DNA from 3 places in the Mesorhizobium sp. BR1-1-3 genome. Region 3 is predicted to be linked to each of the others. Evidence: predicted binding sites of a transcription regulator. Region 3 holds the regulator's gene; each other region holds the start of a gene.
The links. Region 3 encodes PhoB, which activates phosphate uptake and scavenging genes when phosphate is short. Its sites were predicted from a motif close to TGTCATNNANCTGTCAT; they were not measured.
Positions count from the first base shown of each region.

Region 1: the regulator PhoB is predicted to act here: its motif matches at 1,698-1,714, upstream of LB559_RS24630 (acid phosphatase).
Region 2: the regulator PhoB is predicted to act here: its motif matches at 2,210-2,226, upstream of phnC (phosphonate ABC transporter ATP-binding protein).

Region 1 is NZ_JAIUIC010000012.1:116,831-120,108, forward strand. It holds gene LB559_RS24625 (alpha-hydroxy acid oxidase) at 1-782, opposite strand, end outside; gene LB559_RS24630 (acid phosphatase) at 958-1,653, opposite strand; gene LB559_RS24635 (cytochrome c1) at 1,781-2,653, opposite strand; gene LB559_RS24640 (cytochrome b) at 2,682-3,278, opposite strand, start outside.
Region 2 is NZ_JAIUIC010000031.1:6,452-9,729, reverse strand. It holds gene phnE (phosphonate ABC transporter, permease protein PhnE) at 1-214, opposite strand, end outside; gene phnD (phosphonate ABC transporter substrate-binding protein) at 272-1,180, opposite strand; gene phnC (phosphonate ABC transporter ATP-binding protein) at 1,273-2,130, opposite strand; partial or broken gene LB559_RS32710 (DapH/DapD/GlmU-related protein) at 2,515-3,128, opposite strand; gene phnL (phosphonate C-P lyase system protein PhnL) at 3,125-3,278, opposite strand, start outside.
Region 3 is NZ_JAIUIC010000006.1:238,697-241,974, reverse strand. It holds gene pstB (phosphate ABC transporter ATP-binding protein PstB) at 1-299, shown strand, start outside; gene phoU (phosphate signaling complex protein PhoU) at 326-1,033, shown strand; gene phoB (phosphate regulon transcriptional regulator PhoB) at 1,050-1,739, shown strand; gene LB559_RS15985 (ROK family protein) at 1,756-3,003, opposite strand; gene xylF (D-xylose ABC transporter substrate-binding protein) at 3,273-3,278, shown strand, end outside.

The DNA of each region.
Region 1 (3,278 bases), on a different contig from region 3:
TCCTCCACCGACATGACGCCCTTGAGGCAGAACGGACCGGACCAGAGCTTGACCATCTCGGCGACATCGTCCCATGTCATCGACGGATCGAGCATCTCGGTGAAGTAACGGCTGATCGACATCGTGCCGCCGCCCATGTCGACATGCTCGTCGAGCTGCGGCAGCTTGAAGCCCTCATGGGTGAAATAGTTGATCGCCCAGGCCGGCTTGAGCGCGAACTGCGCCATTCCGGTAAGGTTGAGCTTGAAGGGAATGGCAAAGCCGGTTCGTTTGTCGCGCTCGCGGTTTCCCCCGGTGATGCTGTCGACGGTCAGCATCATCACCTCGACCCCGACCGCCTTTGCCCGCTGCATCATCGCCCGGTTAAGACCGCGATCCCGGTGGAAATAGAACTGGTAGACTTGCGGGCCGCTGCTGATGCTGCGCGCCTCCTCGAGGCTGACAGTGCCCAGCGACGACACGCCGAACATCGTGCCGTATTTGGCGGCGGCCTTGGCGACCGCGCGCTCGCCCTGGTGATGGAACAGGCGCTGCAAGGCGGTCGGCGAGCAATAGAACGGCATCGCCAGCTTCTGGCCCATGACCGTCACCGACATGTCGACCTCGCTCACCCCGCGCAGCACGTTGGGAACGAGGTCGCAGGTCTCGAAGCTTTCGGTGTTGCGGCGATAGGTGACCTCGTCGTCCGCCGCGCCGTCGATGTAGTTGAAGATCGGTCCCGGCAGCCGCTGCTGCGCCATGCGGCGGAAATCGGAAAAGTTGTGACAGTCGCTGAGCCGCATCATCGAATTCCAAAGGCCATGGCGGGACAAGTTTCTCGCCACCGTTCGATGCATCGAATATCAACCTGTTGTCGGCGTGCCAACGGACTATTTTTCGAACCGCCCTTCGGACATGGCCATGAGCAAAAAAGGGACGCCGAAGCGCCCCTTTCTGGTCTGATCCGATTGACGAAGATTACATGCCGAGATCCGAACGAAGCTCGGCCCTGGCCACTTCATATTCGGCCTTGAAGTCGTCCCGGTTGAGCAGGACCGCGGCGATGACGCTGCCGGAAATCCTGCCCATCTCGACGTCGGACGCATAGTGGATGCCGCCGACCTCGCGGTTGTGGGCGTATTCGGCCGCACGCGCCAGGATCTCTGCGCGCTTTTCAGGAACCATATCGGACAGGATAATGCCCATCATGGTGCCGACGGTGGCGTGGCCGGACGGCCAGGAACCGGAGCTCGACAACTTGACCGCCGGCTTGACGAGGTCGCTGAGCTGGTGCGGACGCGGGCGCTTCCAGATATCCTTGGCCGGATCGACGACGGCGCCTTCGGTGGCCACGACGCGATCGAAGAAGGCGCTGAATTTGGGCAGCGTTTCCTTGTTGAATTTCGGCCCCATGACGTTGGCGAAGCGCCAGACATTCTCCTCGGCATCGGCAACGGCGCTGGCCACCATCTCGGGCGTGCGTGTCACCTGCAGCATCAGCACCTCGCCGAGTTCGGCCTTGGTCTGTGCCGAATCATTTGCCGGCGGCGGCGGCAGGATCATCGTCAGGTCGACATCCTTGTTGGTGACGAAAGGCTGGGCGTCTTCCGCTTGCGCGGCCGAGCCGACGATGAGCAGCAACAGGCCTGCCGCGAGCGATGCGTATCTTTTCATGGGTGCGATCCTTTGATGAGATCAGCACAGGATCGCCGGATGCGGTGACGGCCATGTGACATGGCCGGCTTCTGGAAATGCAAAAGGGCGCCTCTCGGCGCCCTTCGTGATCACTTGATCGTGTGGCTTAATGCGCCACGCCTTCCCACACCTTGCGCTTGGTGAGATAGACCAGCGCGCCGAACAAAAGCAGGAACACCAGAACGCGAAAACCGGTCTTCTTGCGGTCTTCCATATGCGGCTCGGCCGCCCATGCCAGGAAGGCGGAGACGTCGCGGGAATACTGGTCGATGGTCTGCGGCGCACCGTCATCATAGGTCACCTGACCATCGGAGAGCGGCTTGGGCATCTTCAGCGACACGCCGGACATGAAGTACGGATTGTAGTGGGTGCCTTCCGGGATGACCATGCCGGCCGGCGGCGTCTGATCGTAGCCCGTCAGCAGCGAGTGGATATAGTCGGGGCCGCCCGCGTCGTACTGGGTGAAGATATCGAAGACGAACTGCGGAAAACCGCGTTCGACCCCGCGAGCCTTGGCCAGCAGGGACATGTCTGGCGGAGCAGCACCGCCATTGGAGGCAGCGGCGGCTTCCTCATTGGCGAAGGGCGGCGGGAAGTGGTCGGACGGCTTGCCCGGACGGTCGAACATGTCGCCGGCATCGTTGGGACCGTCGTGGATGGTGTACTCGGCCGACAGCGTCTTGATCTGCGCATCGGAATAGCCGAGGTCCGACAGCGTGCGGAACGCCACCAGGTTCATCGAATGGCAGGCCGAGCAGACTTCCTTGTAGACCTTGAGGCCGCGCTGCAGCTGCGCCTTGTCATAGGTGCCGAATGGGCCAGTGAAACTCCAGTCCATTTCCTTCGGCTCGTCGATCGGGAAATGCGTCGGATTGGCCACATTGTGTGCCTCTTCGGCGGCGATCGCCCGAGTGCCCGCGGCCCCAGCGGCGACGGCCACAAGGCCGATCAGCGCCAGCGAGGTGAGAATCTTTTTCATGCCAAATCCCCTTAGATTCTCTACCCGCTCAGCCTTTGGTTTCCGGAGCCGCCGTAGCGCCCGCCGGATGTCCGCTGCCGCCCTTGTTCTTCTCGAGCACCGCCTCGGTGATCGAGTTCGGCAACCGTCGCGGCGTCTCAATCAGGCCGAGCACCGGCAGCGCGATCAGGAAGAAGGCGAAGTAGAACAATGTCGCCATCTGCGCCATGAACACATAGCTGCCTTCTGCCGGCTGCGAGCCCAGCCAGCCAAGCAGGATGGCATCGGCCACGAACAGCCAGAAGAACAGCTTGTACCAGGGCCGGTAAACCGCCGAGCGCACCTTCGAAGTGTCGAGCCACGGCACCAGGAACAACATGACGATGGCGCCGAACATGCATAGCACGCCGCCGAGCTTGGAGTTGATCGGCCCGACATTGAAGGTGATGGCGCGCAGGATCGCGTAGAACGGCAGGAAGTACCATTCGGGCACGATGTGGGCCGGCGTCTTCAGCGGGTTGGCGACGATGTAGTTGTCGGGATGGCCGAGATAGTTCGGCAGGTAGAAGACGAAATAGGCGAAGAAGAACAGGAACACGATCATGCCGAACGCGTCCTTGATGGTCGCGTAGGGGGTGAAGGCCAC
Region 2 (3,278 bases), on a different contig from region 3:
GGACGAGCCAGCTCAGGAAATCCAGCAAATGCGGCAACCGGTCGAAGAAATGCCCGGCATTGGCCTCGTCGGCGAACCACATGGTGCTGCCGAGCGCGGTGATGAGCAGGCCGACACCGATGGCGGTGTAGAGCCGGCGCAAGGACGTCTGGCGACGCCAGGCGTCGGCCATCTGATGAGTGGCGCCGGAAGGGGCTGTCACGGAAAGGGTCATGATCGGACATGCAAGAAGGGCGGCGTTTTCTCGACGCCGCCCTTCCTGATTTCGCCGTTAGCCGCCGATGGCTGCCTTACGGGCTTCGACGATGACGTTGTAGAAGTCCGCCTTAACCGGGACGTAGCCGGTAAAGTCGCCGCCCTCGACGCCTTCGAAGCAAGCCTTGTCCTTCTTCGGCAACTGCGTGAAGAAGTCGGCGAGCTTGGCGGTCATTTCGTCGCCGAGCGCGGTGCGCACGACCAGCGGGCCGTTCGGGATCAGACCCGAGCGCCAGACCTCGACGAAGTCGTTGGGGTCGACGGCGCCCTTGGCGACTTCCTTGTGGAAGGTGCCGGAGGTGTAGCCGTCCTTGAAGTCGCCGATGCCGGAAGAATCGTCCACCGCCACGTCGACCTTGCCGTCACGCACGGCCAGGACGTTGTTCTCGTGACCGCCGTTGAACTGGGTCGAGGCGAAGAAGGTTTCGTTCGAAGCGCCGGTATCCTTCGGGATCTGGGTCAGCGGGATCAGGTAGCCGGAGGTAGAATCCGGATCGGCGTAGCCGAGCTTCTTGCCCTTGGCCGACTTGATGTCGGTGATGCCGGAGGATTTCAGCGCCAGGCCGATCGAATAATAGCCTGTGGCGCCGTCGGTCTGCTGGGTGGTGAGGATCGGGGTGACCGCCTTCGGGTCCTTGAGAGCGACGCTGGCGTAGCCGGAAGCGCCGAGTTCGGCGAAGTCGAGCGTGCCGCCGAGCAGGCCCTGGATGACGCCGTCATAGTCGGCGGCGGGGAACAGCGAGACCTTTTCGAAGCCGAATTCGGTCTTCAAATGGTCGGCGAGGCACTGGTAGTTGCGCAGCCGGTCGGTTTCGTTTTCGCCGCCGAGAATGCCGACGCGAAATTCCTTCATGTCGGCGGCATGGGCCATGCTGGTCGCCATGGCGAGCACCGAAACGGCGCCAAAGACCATCTTCCTGAACATTGGATATTTCTCCTGTAGGTTCCGGCCCCGCGCCGGCAGCGTTATCGATTTTGACAGGTGCCCTTGACGTGGGCTGGCGATCCCAACCGCTCTCAATATCCCGGGAATGCGGGCTCGAGCGGTCCGGCGGATGCGGCGATCTTTCGGCTGAAGGCAACGCTGGTCGAGGTGATGGCCTCGGAGATTTCCTGGCCATTGCTGTCGGCGCCGTAGACGAGGCGCACCGCCTCGCGGTTGAGCTCTTCCGGCGCGCCGTCGAAGACGACCTTGCCGGCAGCCATGCCGATGATGCGGTTGCAGTAGGTGCGGGCGGTGTCCAGCGTGTGCAGATTGGTGACGACGGTGATGCCTTCGCGCAGATTGATGTCCTGCAGCGAATCCATCACCACCTTGGCGTTGAGCGGGTCGAGCGAGGCGATCGGCTCGTCGGCGAGGATCACTCTGGGCTGCTGCATCATGGCACGAGCGATGGCGACGCGCTGCTGCTGGCCGCCCGACAAGGTGCCGGCGGGCTGCAGCGCGGTGCGGGCGATGTCGAGCCGCTCGAGTGCCGCGACCGCCTCGGCGCATTCGGCGCGGGAGAACATGCCGAACAGATTGGTGATGGTCGAGCGGTGGTTCAGCTTGCCGAGCAGCACATTGGTCAGCACGTCGAGGCGCGGCACCAGGTTGAACTGCTGGAAGATCATGGCGCAGTCACGCTGCCAGCGCCGCAGCGGCGAACCGCTCAGCTTCGAGACCTCGGCGCCGTCAAAAAAAATCGAACCCTGGCTGGGATCGATGAGACGGTTGATCATGCGAAGGAGGGTTGATTTGCCGGCGCCCGAACGGCCGATGACGCCAACCATCTGACCCTGCGGGATCGCGATGTTGATGTCGCTGACGGCAGTGTTCTTGCCAAATCGTCGGGTGACACCGCGGATTTCGAGCGTGGCGGAATTTGCTGGCATGGGGGCAGGTTCCAGTCCGGGACCATTGATCGTCAGGCTCTCGCCTAACGCAGCCACATGAACCTGCCGTGTCGCGATGATGTCAGTTTTGTTACGCTCCACAGGCCTTAGCTTGTCAGCCTGGCTTACCTGTAAGTTGCGCAAGGACCCACAGCATATAGAGTGGAGCTATCGCCGCCGTGAACAAAACACAGCCTAATATCATCAACGTTATTGAAGAGCCAACGTCGGATTGCCTCCAACGCTTAGCTGCAAGCTTAATCACCAAAATTCCCAACGCGACCAACCCCAGTCCAATGAAAAGAGGTATTACGACAATAAAGGTCACATTGCTCCATGGCTCTGGGTTGGGTGATTATTAGTTCGATGAAAGCACCATTCGCGTCAACCATGCTTCTCCAGAATGCCTCTGCGGACAGCTCACGGAAGTCCTCAAGGCAAGCGCGCAGCCTTGCATGGTCCCAGTGCCACCAGGCGAGCGCCTGGTAGCGTTCGGCCGTGCGGCGATCGAAGCGCTCGCGGATCGGCTTTGCCGGCACGCCGGCGACGATCGTATAGGGCGCTACATCTTTCGAGACGACAGCGCCAGCGCCGACCGCGGCGCCATCGCCGATGGTGACACCGGGCAGGATGGTCGAGCCGTGACCAAGCCAGGTGTCGTGGCCGATGGTGACCCGCTTGGCGCGGCGCTGGGCGAAGAATTCGCTCTCGTGCTCGGCATCGTCCCAGTAGTCCGAGGCGCGATAGGTGAAGTGATGCAGCGTCGGCCGCCAGGTCGGGTGGTTGGTGGCGTTGATGCGCACGCTGGCCGCGATGTTGGCGAACTTGCCGATCGTCGCACACCAGACCGAGCAGTCCTGCATCATGTAGGAATAGTCGCCAAGTTCGCTTTCCGAGACCCGGCTACGGTCGGCGATCTCGGTCCAGCGGCCGAGCGTCGAATTCTGTACATCCGCCGTCGGGTGGACCAGCGGCGTCTCGGACAATTTCCTGGTCATGCGGCGATTTTTCCGGGCGCGAAAGCGGTGACGTCGATGATGCGGTCGGCAACTGCCTCGCGTACATCGTGGTCATGGAAGATGCCGAGCAGGGCGACACCTGCAGCCTTCTTGGCGGCGATGAGTTCGATCACGAGATCGCGGTTCCTG
Region 3 (3,278 bases):
AGCAGCGCCTGTGCATTGCACGCGCCATCGCCGTGTCACCCGAGGTGATCCTGATGGACGAACCGTGTTCGGCGCTCGACCCGATCGCCACCGCTCGCGTCGAGGAACTGATCGACGAACTGCGTCAGAACTATACGATCGTCATCGTCACCCATTCGATGCAGCAGGCAGCGCGCGTGTCGCAGCGCACCGCGATGTTCCATCTTGGCTATCTGGTCGAGGAGGGCGCCACCGACAAGATGTTCACCACCCCCGACGACAAACGCACCCAGGACTACATCACCGGCCGGTTCGGCTGATCTCAGGCATATGAGGGACGAAGATCATGGGTGAACATACCGTCGCATCTTTCGATGAGGATCTGGAGCAGATCAGCCAGCTGATCCGCGACATGGGCGATCTCGCCCGCTCGATGGTCGGTGGCTCGACCAGGGCTTTGCTCAATTCGGACAATGCGCTGGCGCAGCGGGTGGTTTCCGATGACGCCATCATGGATGCACGCCAGCGCGAGCTGGACGATCGTGCCATCACGCTGATCGCCAAGCGCCAGCCGATGGCCAACGATCTGCGTGCGGTGGTCGGTTCGATCCGCATGGCCGGCGACCTCGAGCGCATCGGTGACCTTGCCAAGAACATCGCCAAGCGCGTCGGCACTGTCGGGCTGAGCGTCACGCCGCACGACCTTTCGCATTCGATCGACGCGATGGCGCAGCTGGTGCTGATCCAGGTGCAGGGGGTCGTCGACGAGTATGCCGCCGCTGACGCGGCAGCGCTTGCCACGCTCAGAAACAATGATGAACGCATCGACGTCAAATACACATCGGTGTTCCGCGAACTGCTGACCTACATGATGGAAGATCCGCGCAACATCACGGCGTGCACGCACCTGTTGTTTTGCGCCAAGAACCTCGAGCGGATCGGCGACCACGTGACCAACATCGCCGAAAATGCCTATTATGTTTTGACCGGCACGCAGTTGCCAGCCAACCGTCCGAAGCAGGACGAGACGGCAATGTCCGCGCCAGCGGCATGACAGGGGTGACCAGCCGATGATCGCGCCACGCATCATGGTGGTGGAGGATGAGGAGCCGCTAGGCGTGCTGCTCCGCTACAATCTCGAATCCGAAGGTTACCAGGTCGAGGTGGTGACGCGCGGCGACGAGGCCGAAATCCGGCTGCAGGAGAACGTTCCAGACCTTCTGGTGCTCGACTGGATGGTGCCTGCGGTTTCCGGTATCGAACTCTGCCGCCGGCTAAGGATGCGTCCCGAGACCGAGCGGCTGCCGATCATCATGCTGACCGCGCGAGGCGAGGAAAGCGACCGCGTGCGCGGCCTCTCGACCGGTGCCGACGACTATCTGGTCAAGCCTTTCTCGACGCCGGAGTTCATGGCCAGGGTCAAGGCGCTGCTGCGCCGGGCCAAGCCGGAAGTGCTGTCCAGCGTGCTCAAGGTCGGCGATATCGTGCTCGATCGCGAATCGCACCGTGTCTATCGCAAGAAGAGCGAGATCCGGCTCGGGCCGACGGAATTCCGCCTGCTTGAATTCATGATGCGCCATCCAGGCCGCGTGTTCTCGCGCAGCCAACTGCTCGACAATGTCTGGGGCGAGACGATCTACATCGACGAACGCACGGTCGATGTGCATGTCGGACGGCTGCGCAAGGCGGTCAACAACGGCCGCATGCCCGATGTCATTCGCACCATCCGTGGGGCGGGTTACGCCATTCGCGAGGACTGAACTCCCTCGTTTGAACTCACGCCACGTTCTTGCCGCCGAAACCGGATCTCGCCTGCACGCCCGGCGCAAAAATCTCCTGATCGACGAAGATCAGCGCCCGCATGGCGCAGCCTTCGCGGATCAGCGGCAGTTCGTTCGGCTCGGTGTCGAAGGAAATCGACTTGGAATGCTGGCCGCCGGCGGTCTGGGCAATCGCTTGCCGCAATGCCGGCTCGATCAGGTCGAAGGCGGCGGCGCTGACGCCGACCATGGCGACCGGCGCCGGATCGATCAGCGCAAACAGGCTGCCGAGGCCGTAGCCGAGCGCTTCGCCGGCCTTGCGATAGGCTTCCCGTTCGGGCCCGTCCTTTTCGCGGGCGGCAGCAGCCAGGGCGCGCATGTCGGCGTCGCTGACATCGGCGACGGGCTCTGCATCCTCGCCCATCTGCCGCGCGTTGCGCCAGATGGCATAATTGCCGGCATAGGCTTCGACGCAGCCGCGCCGTCCGCAGCGACACAGCGCGCCGTTCGGCCGATGGATCATGTGGCCGAATTCGCCGCCCGAGGAATGGGTGCCGGTGAACAATTCGCCCTTCAGCACCAGCCCCATGCCGATGCCGTGCGACAGGAGGATGGCGATGAAATCGTCGCGGTAACGATCGGGGTCGCGCCAGCGCAGCGCCACCGCCATCATGTTGCAGTCGTTCTCCATAATGGCGGGGATGCCGAACTCCTCTTCGAATATGTCGGCGAAGGCGATGTCGGTGTGCGGCGTGATCGGCGACCACAGCATGGCGCGGGCACGGGTGTCGGTGATGCCCTGGACGGCCAGCGCGATACGAGCGATGCTGCGCACGTCCAGGTCGGGATCTTCCAGGCGGCGCCGCACGATTGCCGTGCACTCACCGATCAGCGAGTCGCGCGACATCGTCAGCGTGTCGAGCCGGCGCTGTTCCTCGGATATTACCTGGCCGGCATAGTCGATGACGGCGACCGAGAGGAAGTTCAGCGACAGCACCACGGTCATTACCGCGGCCGCTTCCGGATTGAGGCTGAGGCCGACCTGCGGACGGCCGCGTTTGAGCGAGCCGGCCTCGCTCGGCTTGCTTTCGGTCAGGATGCCTTCGACGATCAGGTCGGATGAGATCGCCGAGATCGTCGAATGGCTGAGGCTTGTGGTTGCGGCGATCTCGGTGCGCGACGGCTGTCCGGCGCGGCGCACCGCCGCGATCACCATCGCGCGGTTGCGGCGGCGCAAATCGTCGTGGCGGATTCCGACCGACATGCTCTTTCATATCCTCCCGGTCGCCGCGGTTCTTCCTGCCCTGGAACGCTGTCGGTGACGCGGTCAAATACTGGCAGAAGCCGCGCGCCGTGTCATTTATTTATTCCGAGACCCGAAAAAAATTCGAAACGACATCAAAATCCATCAGAATCGATGTTGACAGCGTTCGGGCGTTGGCCCAGTATTTTTTCGAGGCTCGAAAAAATAGGGCCTCTGTGCCGGCCCTCGGGCCAGTTTGGTCGCGCCATACGCGGCGCAGGGAGGATAATATGAAA